DNA from 3 places in the Propionispora vibrioides genome. Region 3 is predicted to be linked to each of the others. Evidence: riboswitches for the same ligand, from Rfam matches in the RefSeq annotation. Region 3 holds a riboswitch; each other region holds the start of a gene.
The links. A riboswitch is a leader RNA that binds a small molecule or an ion and turns the genes downstream of it on or off. The one in region 3 is predicted to bind S-adenosylmethionine.
Positions count from the first base shown of each region.

Region 1: linked by a shared signal. The riboswitch ahead of metK (methionine adenosyltransferase) and the one ahead of BMW43_RS12945 (YezD family protein) in region 3 are both predicted to bind S-adenosylmethionine.
Region 2: linked by a shared signal. The riboswitch ahead of BMW43_RS07050 (methionine ABC transporter ATP-binding protein) and the one ahead of BMW43_RS12945 (YezD family protein) in region 3 are both predicted to bind S-adenosylmethionine.

Region 1 is NZ_FODY01000001.1:146,658-151,239, forward strand. It holds gene priA (primosomal protein N') at 1-663, opposite strand, end outside; gene metK (methionine adenosyltransferase) at 774-1,967, opposite strand; SAM riboswitch class I at 2,031-2,131, opposite strand; gene coaBC (bifunctional phosphopantothenoylcysteine decarboxylase/phosphopantothenate--cysteine ligase CoaBC) at 2,186-3,412, opposite strand; gene rpoZ (DNA-directed RNA polymerase subunit omega) at 3,423-3,629, opposite strand; gene gmk (guanylate kinase) at 3,654-4,277, opposite strand; gene remA (extracellular matrix/biofilm regulator RemA) at 4,302-4,568, opposite strand.
Region 2 is NZ_FODY01000006.1:83,737-88,318, forward strand. It holds gene BMW43_RS07035 (HDIG domain-containing metalloprotein) at 1-291, opposite strand, end outside; gene hisZ (ATP phosphoribosyltransferase regulatory subunit) at 311-1,492, opposite strand; gene BMW43_RS07045 (YerC/YecD family TrpR-related protein) at 1,534-1,839, opposite strand; SAM riboswitch class I at 2,044-2,146, shown strand; gene BMW43_RS07050 (methionine ABC transporter ATP-binding protein) at 2,219-3,277, shown strand; gene BMW43_RS07055 (methionine ABC transporter permease) at 3,246-3,899, shown strand; gene BMW43_RS07060 (MetQ/NlpA family ABC transporter substrate-binding protein) at 3,957-4,582, shown strand, end outside.
Region 3 is NZ_FODY01000016.1:16,770-21,351, reverse strand. It holds gene BMW43_RS12955 (trans-sulfuration enzyme family protein) at 1-277, shown strand, start outside; gene cysK (cysteine synthase A) at 749-1,681, shown strand; SAM riboswitch class I at 1,970-2,072, shown strand; gene BMW43_RS12945 (YezD family protein) at 2,158-2,331, shown strand; gene BMW43_RS12940 (YezD family protein) at 2,389-2,595, shown strand; gene BMW43_RS12935 (homocysteine synthase) at 2,817-4,103, shown strand; gene BMW43_RS12930 (methyl-accepting chemotaxis protein) at 4,230-4,582, shown strand, end outside.

The DNA.
Region 1 (4,582 bases), on a different contig from region 3:
AGCCAATAAGCGTTTTTGCGCCGGCTTACCGGCTAGCGTTTCCAGATAAGTCTCGGCCTCTTCCGGGGGAATTGCTAACCGTACACTGGTTGTAAACTGGGGCACCGCCCTCTTTTTCGCCGTCGTAGTGCGGACAATTAATTTATTAGCTAATAAATCGTTCAGTGCGGCCTCCGTATAATCACCGAAGATTTTTTTCAACTTTGACAGGACCACCTGTTCATGTGTTTTCAGATAGTCATAGACCGCTTGCGGCTGAAGCGGCAAGCGGGACAGTATTTGTTCCACGACCGCTTGCTCCAGGTCGGGAGTTATGCCGAACTGCTTTTCACTTTTTATGCCGGTTTTTCCCGGAATGAAAAGACGCATAGCCTCGGCTAAGGTACAAAGATAATGCTCGCTGATCCACTTGGCTGTTTGCAGCATGCTGTCACTAAACCAAGCTTGGCTGTCCAATACATCAATAATCGGTTTTACTTCATATTCAGACGAGGTTTCCTCTGACAGAGCGACAATAAAGCCTTCATAGGTTCTGCTCCCGAAAGGCACTACCACCCGCCAGCCGATATCAAGAAAATGCAACGTTTCCGGAATCGCATAGGAAAAAACTTTATCTATATTGCGGGCAGGTAAATTAACACACACTTGAGCTATGCGATTCATCAGTATCCCTTTCATACAAAGAGAGGACTTTACCAAGTCCTCTCCGAGATTTTAAAGCAGGCATATTTTCTATCGTGGTGATACTCTGATTCTTACAGACAGTTGCCGACCTACTGAGTTATCTGAGCAGCCTGGCGTAAAACTGCTGCCTTATCCGTCCGTTCCCAGGGTAAGTCAACATCGGTACGGCCAAAATGACCGTAAGCCGCCGTTTGGCGATAAATTGGCCGGCGTAAATCCAGGGTATTAATAATTCCTGCCGGACGAAGGTCAAAGTGTTTTTCAATCAATTTGACAATAACAGTCTCATCGATCTTAGCCGTGCCGAAGGTTTCCACCATAATAGAGACCGGATGGGCAATACCAATAGCATAAGCCAATTGAATTTCGCACTTATCGGCCAAACCGGCTGCCACCACATTTTTGGCTACATAGCGGGCTGCATACGCCGCGGAACGGTCTACCTTCGTGGGGTCCTTACCGGAAAAAGCGCCGCCGCCATGACGGGCCATCCCGCCGTAAGTATCAACGATGATCTTCCGTCCGGTTAAACCGGCGTCACCCTGGGGTCCGCCTACCACGAAACGGCCTGTCGGATTGATATAATATTTTGTTTCCCCATCCAGCAGATGATCGGGAACGATTGGTCTAATAACCTTTTCCAAAACATCCCGTTCAATCGTGGCGCCATCCACTTCCGGGCCATGTTGTGTAGAAATAACGATAGTGTCCACCCGCACCGGCTTACCATCTTCATATTCCACAGTAACCTGGGTTTTCCCATCAGGACGCAGATAATCGACTTCCCCGCTCTTACGGATGTCGGTTAACCTTTTGGCCAGTTTATGAGCTAAGGAAATCGGAAGAGGCATATATTCTTCCGTTTCGTTGGTTGCATAACCAAACATCATGCCCTGATCGCCGGCACCAATGGCATCAATATTGTCCATTTCACCTTTCTTTGCCTCCAGCGCCTTATCTACACCTAAAGCTATGTCCGGCGACTGTTCGTCGATGGATATGGATACACCGCAGGTATCTCCGTCAAACCCAAATTTGGCACGGGTATAACCAATATCTTTAATTGCTTCGCGGACAATCTTAGGAATCTCCACATAACATTTGGTTGTAATTTCACCGGCCACATGGACCTGCCCGGTAGTAACCAGCGTTTCACAGGCAACTCTCGCCGTCGGGTCCTGGGCAATAATCGCATCCAGAATACTGTCGGAAATCTGATCGGCAATCTTATCCGGATGTCCTTCCGTTACCGACTCTGACGTAAACAATACACGCTTTCCCATGCTAATACCTCCTTATAACAAACCAATAAAAAAACTCTCCAAAACGGGAGAGTAGCTACGTCACTCCCATCTTGTGTAAAACACAGGATTTGGCACCTTTTTAGTCTAGCTAACGGTTGCCGCAGTTTCATCGGGCCAGTCCCTCAACCTGCTCTTGATGAGTAAATCATATGTATTTTCAACAAAATAATTTTAAAATAGAAAAATAGAAAAAGCAACTATTTTTTTACTATTTGCTGAATTTTATCGAAAATGACATCGGCCAACTCCCGTTTCGTCATTTGAGCGATTTCCTCAATCCGTCCGTCCCGGTACAAAAGCTTCACGATATTCGTGTCTGCATTAAAGCCTGCGCCGGCCTGGGTAACATCGTTGGCAACAATCATATCCAGATTCTTTCTCATAAGTTTGTCGCCGGCATGCTCTAGCAGCGACTCCGTCTCAGCAGCAAAACCGATCAGAATCTGCTGGTTTTTACGTTGTCCCAGTTCCAATAAAATATCAGGATTTTTTTCCAGGACTAAAGTAAGCGTATCGCCGGCTTTTTTTATCTTTTGCAGCGCCACCTGCTGAGGTTTATAATCAGCTACAGCCGCCGCTTTAATAACAATATCCGCCACCTGGTACTCAGCCAAAACAGCCTGACGCATTTCTGCCGCCGTCTCCACAGGCACATAGGCTACACCCTCAGGCGGCTTCAATTTAGTGGGACCGGATATCAATGTCACTTGCGCGCCCCGTGCTTTTGCCGCTTCGGCCAGAGCATATCCCATTTTACCGCTGGAGCGATTACCGATATAGCGTACAGGATCTAAGGGTTCTCTGGTTCCTCCTGCCGTAACGATGACCTTTCTCCCGACCAAATCATTTTTTTCAACCGGATTTGCCGGGTTGGCAAGCTGCTTTTTCATAAAATCAACAATATAATCGACAATACAGGCCGGCTCAGGCAGCCTGCCCTGGCCTTCTACGCCGCAGGCCAGCATGCCGCTGGCCGGTTCGATAAAGGAATAGCCCAAAGCCGTAAGCTTGGCTATATTTTGCTGAACCAAAGGATTGTTGTACATATTGGTGTTCATAGCAGGTGCCATGATCACCGGCGCTTGCGTAGCCATAATGGTGGTAGAAAGCATATCATCCGCAATCCCATTGGCTACCTTGCCGATGATGTTCGCCGTGGCGGGCGCCACTACAAATAAATCAGCCGTGCTGGCTAACGCAATGTGTTCTACATTCCAGTGCTTGACTTCACTCCATAGATCAACAGCCACAGGGTTGCCGCTCAATTCCCGGAAGGTTAAGGGAGTCACAAACTCAGTGGCCGCTTTTGTCATGATCACATAGACGGTGGCACCGGCCTTTTTCAAACGGCTTACCAATTCAACGGCTTTATAGGCGGCTATACCTCCGCTCACTCCCACTACTATGTTTTTCCCGTCAATCATGGAGTGCCTCCTATTTTATGCCTGTTTTTGTTCTCTCATAGGAAATCTTGTCACTTGCGACTTCTTCCAGAGCAATGGTCACTTGTTTGTTGGATTTGCTGTCAACTAAAGCGTCTTCGCCGTCCATAATTTCACGGGCCCGTTTAGCCGCCAGCACCACCAGAGTGTATTTACTATCCACTTTACCTACCAAAACATCAAGTGAAGGATGAATCATCAGGTTTTCCCTCCGTTAGTATATTTACGATTCAGCTGTTTTACAGCAACACACGTCGTTAACCAACAGTGTATTGCGCTTTGCATTGCACTTTTCCGCCGTGATAATGGCGGAAATCTTGCGAACAGCTTCTTCTACCAAATCATTTACTACCACATAGTTATAGTGCTGCGCACAGTCAATCTCAAATGTGGCGCAACTGAGCCTGGTTTTTATCGACTCCAGGCTATCGGTCCCCCGTTTATAAATACGGTTGGCCAATTCATTCAGGGAAGGAGGTATGATGTAAATAAAAACTCCTTCCGGAAATTTATTTTTTATCTGCATAGCGCCCTGCGTATCAATCTCCAAAATAACATCCTTACCGTCGTTTAAAAGTTCCATAACATATTGGCGGGGCGTTCCGTAACAATTGCCATATACGTTGGCCCATTCCAGCAAATCATCCTTCGCTATCATTTCCTGAAACTCTTCCTGTGAAACAAACCAGTAGTTTGTACCGTGGACTTCTCCTGCGCGTGCCGCTCTCGTCGTCGCCGATACGGAATAATGCAAATTGGGATAGCTACGCAACAACTCTTTGCAAATTGTCCCTTTACCCGCTCCGGACGGACCGGATAAAACAATTAAGATTCCTTGCTGCGTCATAAAAAAGCTCCTTTCAACGTATATCTATTCTGCACTTTCGTCGCTGGTATCTTTGCTGGCCAGACGGTGGGCTACCGTTTCCGGCTGAACCGCCGACAAAATAACATGGTCGCTGTCCGCAATGATAACCGCCCGGGTACGGCGTCCGTAAGTAGCGTCAATCAGCATACCCCTGTCACGTGCTTCCTGGATGATACGTTTGATAGGAGCCGACTCGGGGCTTACAATGGACACAATCCGGTTAGCAGACACGATATTACCGAAGCCAATATTAATAAGTTTAATTTCCATAAGTTTAAATCCTC
Region 2 (4,582 bases), on a different contig from region 3:
GGCATGAGCCAGCACCGCCATAATTTTACCGGCTGTATTGATATCACCACGCCGCTTCCCCACATCGTGCAGCAAAGCGCAGCGAATCAACCGGTGTATGTCAATCGCCAGCCGGCCGGAAAAACTAAGCGCCGTATAGGTTACATTCAGTGCATGCCGCTGTTCGGCCATGCTCATGCCCCAAAATAATTCCTGCTCACCGGGTCGCAAATAACGGTTTGCAAATTCTTCCTCATGTCTGTTTATGCTGGCGGTAAGAGCCGAAATCACTTGTTTCACCCGTGAAAACATGACAGTCTGCTCCCTTAGGCTAAATATAGATAAGTTCTTTACAGCTTTTAGCTTTTTGGCTGGCAGCAGCTTCCTGACGTGACTGCGGGAATAGGGCCAGTTCGACGGACTGCCCCTGCATTCTTAATTCAGAAGCCTTTTGAATAGCCTCCGTCAGTTTGCCGGTTTCCCAGCCCACATACCACTCACGAAAATCAGCGTCCAGTGAAATACCCTGCCGTTCCAATGCCAGCAATACCCGCTCTATTCCTAAGGCAAAGCCGGTGGATGGGCAGTCAACACCGAAGGAAGACACCATATTATCGTAGCGTCCGCCACCGCATAGCGGAAATCCCAGTCCGGGCGTATAGCCTTCAAATACCATGCCGGTATAGTATTCAAAATCCCGGATGATCCCTAAATCAAAATTGACATACTGCTCCACACCGTACCCTTTCAGCAGGCAGTAAATATCGGACAGGTTGTCTAGAGCGGCCCGGCTGACCGGATTCTTAACCATCGCGTAGGCTTGGTCCAGCAATTCTTCTTTGCCGTACAACAGCGGAATCTGCCGCAGCAAAGCCTGAACGTCAGAGCTTAGTCCGCTGGCCGTCAGAATTTCTCCCAGGCCGACCACATTACGATTTACCATACATTGCTTGACCTTTTGGCGCTGTTCGGCGGTCAGGCGGCTTTCTTCCATGATTCCGTTGATAAATTCCACCTGGCCAATATTAACCTGAAAGGTTTGCAAACCGGGATCCTTCATTGCCTGTACAGCCAAAGCAATAATTTCTGCGTCGGCCGCCGGTCCCGGAACGCCCAGCAGTTCTACTCCGGCCTGATAGAATTCACATTGCCGTCCGGCCTGCGCCTGCTCATAGCGAAATACATTGGTTAAATAGAATAAGCGGAGCGGCAAACTGTTTTCTTTAAGCCGGGTAGATGCCACCCTGGCAATGGGAGTAGTCATATCCGGGCGTAGCGCCAGAATGTGATTCTTTTTATCAAAAAACTTGAACATATTCTGCGTCATCTGCTCGTCACTGCCGGCAGACAAAGTTTCCAGATATTCAAAAGTGGGTGTGACCACCTCATCATAGCCCCACTTGGCAAATAATCCGGCCAGCGAACCTTCCACAATCCGTTTATATTTTGCTTCCCGCGGCAAAAAATCTCTGGTGCCGTAAGGAATTTGCGGTACAAATTCATTTGTCTTCATTAAATGGTTACACTCCGTTTCAACATAAATTCAATAAAAACTTACTCTTTTCCCTTTTCGTCAAGCCGCGAAAGAACAATGCCATATCCGTCGGCGCCGTAATTCAGGCAGCGTTTCACGCGGCTGATGGTTGCCGTACTGGCGCCTGTTCTTGCCACAATATCATCATAGGTCGACCCCAACTGCAACATCCGGGCAACCTCCAAGCGCTGCGCTAGAGACTTAAGTTCCCCAATGGTGGAAACATCTTCAAAAAACTGATAACACTCCTCTTCATCCTGCAACAGTAAAATAGCCTGAAACAGTTGATCAATCAACGGATCCTTTAGTTTAGGATTCACCGGCATGGCTAGTGTCACTCCTTATTTTTCCATACTGTATATCAATATATTATATATTCGTGCAGCTAAATAGATTTCCTTCTTTATTCCTTTTTTTCTTTACTCTGTGAAAACTTTATTAAAATGTCCGTTTAAGAAAGATATTATCCAAACAATCTTCTTGACACATACAAAAAACCATGATAGGATTTAAAAAATGAATGATATTATTTATCATCTAGAGTTGGCTGAGGGACTGGCCCAATGAAGCCGCGGCAACCATCCGGAAGGAACGGTGCCAATTCCTACAGGATTTTATCCTGGCAGATGAGAGAAGCCCAAGAGTATGTGCTGGTCTCTTCGCTGCGAAGAGATCTTTTTATTTGCGCGAAAGGAAGGAGCCCCATTGATTAGTTTAAACGGGATTGAAAAAGTATACCACAGTCAGTCCGGCCAAATTCATGCTTTACGAGGCATTAACCTGGAAGTCAAGGCTGGTGAAATTTTCGGAGTAATCGGTAAAAGCGGCGCCGGCAAAAGTACGCTGATCCGCTGCATCAACCGTCTAGAGCAGCCTACGGCCGGAACAGTGATCGTCGACGGTCAGGACATCACAAAGCTAACGGAAAACGAACTCAGGGAATCACGAAAAAAAATCGGCATGATTTTTCAGCATTTTAATTTACTCTCCTCCCGCACGGTTTTTGACAACATCGCTTTCCCCCTTGAATTGGCCGGCTACGCCAAACAGGATATTGAGGATACGGTAGTCCGTCTCTTAAAATTGGTCGGGTTATCGGACAAACGCGATCAATACCCTTCACAGTTAAGCGGCGGTCAAAAACAACGGGTAGGTATCGCCCGGGCTTTGGCCAACCGCCCCAAGGTATTACTTTGCGACGAGGCCACTTCGGCCCTTGACCCGCAAACTACCAAGTCCATTTTGGAATTATTAAAGGACATTAACCGGGAGCTTAAATTAACCATCGTCCTCATAACCCACGAAATGCATGTTATCAAAGAAATCTGCGACCAGGTGGCAGTTATGGAAAATGGTTTGATTATCGAGCAAGGACCTATTTTGGATATCTTTACCCAGCCCCAGGCAGCCATTACCCAGGAATTTATCGGCACCATCATGAATCACGATTTGCCGGATCATTTTAAAGATATGCCCCTTTCGCGGACACCGCTTCCCGACAGTAAACTGTTGCTGCGTCTTTCGTTTATTGGCGATGCTGCCGGCGAGCCAATCATTGCCGGGATGATCCGGCGCTTTGATATCGATGTAAGCATTCTTTACGGAAATATGGATCATATCAGAAATGTCTCCTTCGGTACATTAATTGTTGAATTATCAGGCAACCAGGATGCTATCCATAGGGCGCTTGAATATACCAAGGCACACGAAGTGGGAAGCGAGGTGATCGGCTATGTCCCAAGACATGCTTATGCTGCTGTTTGAAGCCCTGCTTGACACAACCTATATGGTTGCTGTTTCCACATTGATTTCCACCCTGCTCGGTATACCGCTTGGTGTTATCCTGGTTGTTACCGATAAGCGAGGCATCCTGGAAAGTCTGTACATCAACCGTGTTTTAGGCAGTATTGTAAACGCAGCCCGTTCTACTCCCTTTATCATTTTAATGGTGGCCATCATTCCCTTAACCCGCTTATTAACAGGCACCTCTATCGGCACCAATGCAGCTATCGTTCCATTAAGTCTGGCGGCCATTCCCTTTGTCGGCCGGGTTGTGGAGTCGGCTCTGAAAGAGGTTGATTACGGGGTGGTTGAAGCCGCGCAGGCCATGGGAGCCTCTCCATTTGAAATCATCCGCAAAGTATTGATACCGGAATCGCTTCCTTCTATTATATTAGGGATCACCTTAACCATCATCAACTTGATCGGTTACTCGGCCATGGCCGGTGCGATCGGCGGCGGCGGTCTGGGCGATTTGGCAATCCGCTATGGTTATCAGCGGTTCCGCGCCGATATTATGCTGGCCACGGTAGCCATTCTAATTGCTCAGGTCCAAATCGTTCAATCCTGCGGTGACTATCTGGCCCGCAGAGTAAACAAAAGGTAAGTGCTATTCGTTTTCCAAGCAAGACCATATATCTATTATTTTTTAGGAGGATTCATTATGAAAAAACTGGTTTTACTCATGGTTTCCCTATTAGCATTGACGGTTCTTTTCGCTGGCTGCGGCAGTAATGATAAAAAAGAACCCAATGCCACTGCTGCCAAAACGGTGTTAAAGGTAGCAGCTACCCCCGTACCGCATGCTGAAATTCTGCAGGTGGTTAAACCCATACTGGCAAAAGAAGGCATCGACCTTCAAATTGTGGAAATGAACGACTATGTCCGTCCGAACATTGCCGTTGCCGAGAAAGAACTGGACGCCAATTTCTTTCAACATACGCCTTATCTGAACAAATTTGCCGCAGAGCATAATTTGCAATTAAGCAATATTGCCGGCGTACATATTGAACCGATGGGCATCTACTCCAAAAAAGTAAAAGCGCTGACCGAAGTTGCCGCTGGCTCGCAGGTAGCGATTCCCAACGACCCCACCAATGGTGGCCGGGCACTGGTTTTATTGGAAAAAGCCGGTCTGCTGAAACTGAAACAGGGAGTCGGCATTAACGCAACTGTAGGCGATATTGTTGAAAATCCTAAAAATCTAAAAGTAACCGAGCTGGAAGCGCCTCAACTGCCCCGCGCTTTGGACGATGTAGCCATTGCCGTCATCAATACCAACTATGCTTT
Region 3 (4,582 bases):
GGCTTCTGGCTATGGTGGCATGCTTTCTTTTGATGTGGCCTGTCCTTCGCTGGTTCCACAGGTGCTGTCCCGGGTCCGGCTGATTCAGTTCGCCGAAAGTCTGGGCGGCGTGGAATCTTTGATTACCTTCCCGGCTGTTCAGACACACGCCGATGTGCCGCCCGAGGTTCGGGACCGGCTGGGGGTTTCCGATTGTCTTTTGCGGTTTTCCGTAGGGATTGAGGACGTGGAAGATCTAATTGAGGATTTGCAGCAGGCGTTGCATAATGAAGGATAATGGCCGGAAGAAATGGAGCACTAGGTAACCGCTGATTAAATGAACCTGTCGGGCTGGCGAGAGATTTTTTCGACTGGCAAGGAAGTAAAACCGCAGGAATAGCGGCCCCTATTGCAAGGTTTTGCTGCCGCAGCCAGGCGGAAAAAGATCCGTCAGGACGCGCAGGGTGAATTAATCAGTGGTTACCTAATGGCAAAAAAATCTTGACATTGCCTGTCATTGGTACTATCATGTAAGTAACAAGTTGGTTTGGATGGTAGGCTGATCAGAAAAACTGAAGGCCAAAGGAGATGCTTGCTGCAGCTTCTTTGGCCTTTTTTGTTTATGTGGCGTTTCCTGACCATACCAACAGCAGTTTATACGCCGGATCAAACTGAAAATTTGGTATAGGTCGTATTTGTTCGTGCATAACTATAACCTGGGCTTGATACATTATCATGTAAATTTAAAATATAAACGGGGGTATTTACTATGTCACGTATTGTTAAGAATTTGACCGAATTAATAGGTAACACTCCTCTACTGGAATTTGGCAACTATCGTAAGAACAAAGGGTATGAGGCAGCTGTTATTGCTAAATTGGAATATTTTAATCCTTTAGGCAGCGTTAAAGACCGGATCGGCTATGCCATGATCGCCGATGCGGAAGAAAAAGGCCTGCTTGACAAAGATACTTTGATTGTTGAGCCCACCAGCGGCAATACCGGTGTAGGGCTGGCTTTTGTCGCAGCAGCCAAGGGCTATAAATTGGTGCTGACCATGCCGGAAACCATGAGTATTGAAAGAAGAAAATTACTTAAGGCGTTGGGAGCCGAACTTGTTTTGACGCCGGGTGCGGAAGGCATGAAAGGGGCTATTAAAAAGGCCGAAGAAATTGTGGCGGAAAACCCGAAGGCCTTTATTCCCCAGCAGTTTAAAAATCCGGCCAATCCGGCTATTCACCGCAAGACTACGGCTGAAGAAATTTGGCGCGATACCGACGGCAAGGTTGATATTTTTGTCGGCGGCGTAGGCACGGGCGGTACCATTACCGGTGTTGGCGAAGTTTTGAAACAAAAAAATCCTAACATTAAAATTGTAGCGGTTGAACCGAAGGATTCGCCTGTTTTGTCGGGCGGCAAACCGGGTCCCCATAAAATCCAGGGTATCGGCGCCGGGTTCGTGCCGGACGTGTTCAATAAAGACGTCATTGATGAAATTATTCCGGTAAGCAATGAGGATGCTTTCGCCACCGGCCGGGAACTGGCCAGAACCGAAGGCCTGCTTGTCGGTATTTCCAGCGGTGCGGCAGCCTATGCAGCAACCCAACTGGCCTTGCGTCCGGAGAATAAAGGAAAGACCATTGTAGTGCTCTTGCCGGATACCGGTGAACGGTATCTGTCGACAAGTTTATTTGAAGAATAATAGTAGGCTCGGCTGATCGGACATGACGAAGGCTGGAGTTTGCACTGCGATGGCGCAAACTCCAGCCTTATTTCTATACCGGTGGCCGGCTCTCGCAGAGGGTTCTGTTTTTCCCTTTATTTAAGAACGGCTACCGGGAATGGCATGATCCAAACTTACCGGACATATACTACCTGTAAGCAGCTCAGCGTGCGCTGAGACAGAAAACTGGTCTGCTTGCTTGGCGGTAAATAGTTATTGACACTGTTATTACCCTATGATACTATTTCATATAAGTTGATAAAGTAGCTCTTATCCAGAGAGGTCGAGGGACTGGCCCGAAGAAACCCGGCAACCGGCAGCAATGCAGTGGTGCTAATTCCAGCAGGATAATTAATCCTGGCGATGAGAGGAAAGTATGACCCCAAACCCTTTCCTTGGAAAGGGTTTTCTTAGTTTCAACCCGGCCGATACAAACTGCTTATAGAGGTGTGAGCATGGCAAATACAAAAAAGAACGTAAGTGCGGTGCAGCAGGAAGTTGTGCCCCAGGCGGTTATGGACCAAATTGAAAAGGTTATTAATAGCACATTGCACGGTTCAGTTACCTTAATCGTCCAGGACTCCCGTATTATCCAGATTGAGCGGGTCGAGAAAATTAGATTATGCTGATACGATAAAGGCAATGGAAAAGATATAGTTAGCAGCGGGGGGAGGCGGCGAGGATTTATGCCTGCAAAAAAGGAAGCAGTTTCACAGGAGGCGGCCAATCAGGCTAAATCGCAGGCTTTGCGCAAACGGATCGCAGAGGCTGTGGACGGACTGAAATTTGGCCAGGTGGTCATTGTGATCAAGGACGGCAAGGTCACCCAGCTTGACCGGACCGAAAAACAGCGGTTTACCGGTGTTGAAGGGATTTATGGTGACGGAATATAACGATAAACCGATAAAATATTACAGGCGGCGGGGACTGGCCGAGACCGGGCAAAGACTGGTAAAAAAAGGCTTGACTTGCTGAGGGCTTCATGGTATTTTATAACAAAAGAAGATAGTGAATAAGCTGATCAGAAAGACTGAAGGCTAAGGAAACACCTCGAGTGCTTTCCTTGGCTTTTTTATTATCACAACAATATAGCGAATAGAGAGGGGTACATATTATGGCATTACCGGAAAACTTGAAATTTGACTCAGTGGCTGTCCACGGCGGACAAGAACCCGACCCAACCACAGGTTCCCGAGCAGTTCCGATTTATCAAACCACATCCTATAATTTTCGCGACAGCGAACATGGCGCCAATCTATTCGGTCTAAAGGAAGCGGGCAATATTTATACCCGTATCATGAATCCTACCACTGACGTATTTGAAAAACGGGTAGCGGCCTTGGAAGGCGGCGTTGGCGCCCTGGCCTTTGCTTCCGGTCATGCTGCTATCAGCGCGGCTATTTTCAACATTGCCCAGGCCGGTGATGAAATTATCAGCTCGTCAACGCTGTACGGCGGTACCTACAATATGTTTACCTACACCCTGCCTCGTTTGGGTATTAAGGTAATCTTAGTCGATCCCAGCGATCCGGAAAACTTCCGTAAGGCCATAACGCCGAAAACCAAGGCTATTTATGGTGAAACCATCGGCAACCCTAAAATTGACGTGTTTAATTTTAAAGCCGTAGCGGCTATTGCCCATGAAAATGGTATTCCCTTGATTATTGACAGTACCTTTGCCACGCCTTACCTGTCACGGCCGATTGAATTCGGCGCCGATATTGTTATTCACTCGGCTACCAAGTTTATTGGCGGTCATGGCAGTTCGATGGGCGGTATCGTGATTGACGGCGGTAAGTTCAACTGGGACAACGGCAAGTTCCCGCTGCTTAGCGATGCCGATCCCAGCTATCACGGCCTGAGCTATACCGAAGCGTTAGGCGAAGCGGCATTCATTACCCGCCTGCGCATCCAGGTGTTGCGCGATTTAGGCGCTGCCCTAAGCCCGTTCAACAGCTTCCTGTTTTTGCAGGGCCTGGAAACGCTGCATCTCAGAATGGAACGGCATAGCCAGAATGCCTTGGCAGTAGCTGAATTCCTGGAAAGCCATGAGCAGGTATCGTGGGTAAGCTATCCGGGCCTTGCCAGTCATCCGGATCATGAACTGGCTAAGGAGTACCTGGCGAAAGGGGCCGGTGCTATCTTAACCTTTGGCATTAAGGGCGGCCTGGAAGCGGGTAAGAAGTTCATTGACTCGCTCAAGCTTTTCTCTATTCTGGCCAATGTGGGCGATGCCAAGTCGCTGGTTATCCACCCGGCCAGCACTACCCATTCGCAGTTGACTTCGGAACAGCGGGCAGCGGCCGGCGCACCGGACGACATGATACGTCTCTCGGTCGGTATTGAAGATGCAGCGGATATTATTGCCGATCTGGAACAGGCCCTGCAAGCAGCTAAATAGCATTGTTTCTTGGTTTTTCATTGACAAAAAGAGAACATTTCGCTAGAATTTAGAATATAAATTTTGGCAAAGGAGCCATTTCTCTAAGGGGAGAAGTGGCTCTATTTTTTTGAGGAGGCGGCGACGATGCGGTGGTTTAGCAGCAAAGGGTTACAGCAATTGGCCGAACAGACGAGTCAATATGCAGCCGGGAATATAGCAGGTGAATTGAAGCCGGAGGAGTATCCGAAGGAGCTGCAGCCGCTGGCCGGGCATATTCAGGCCATGGCGGAAATGATCCGCAGCTTTACTCAGGAGTCGCAGGTGGCGTCCAGCCAGGTGATGGCCGCCGTAAAACAGGTTAACAAAGCCATTGTCAATGCCGATACGCTGGGCGGCAAGATTCATCAGGAGACTGCCGGCACGCAGAAGCTGGCCGCCAGTCTCCTGAACGGAGCCTCCCAGGCCAAACAGGAAATCGATCAGGTGGTCCAGACGGC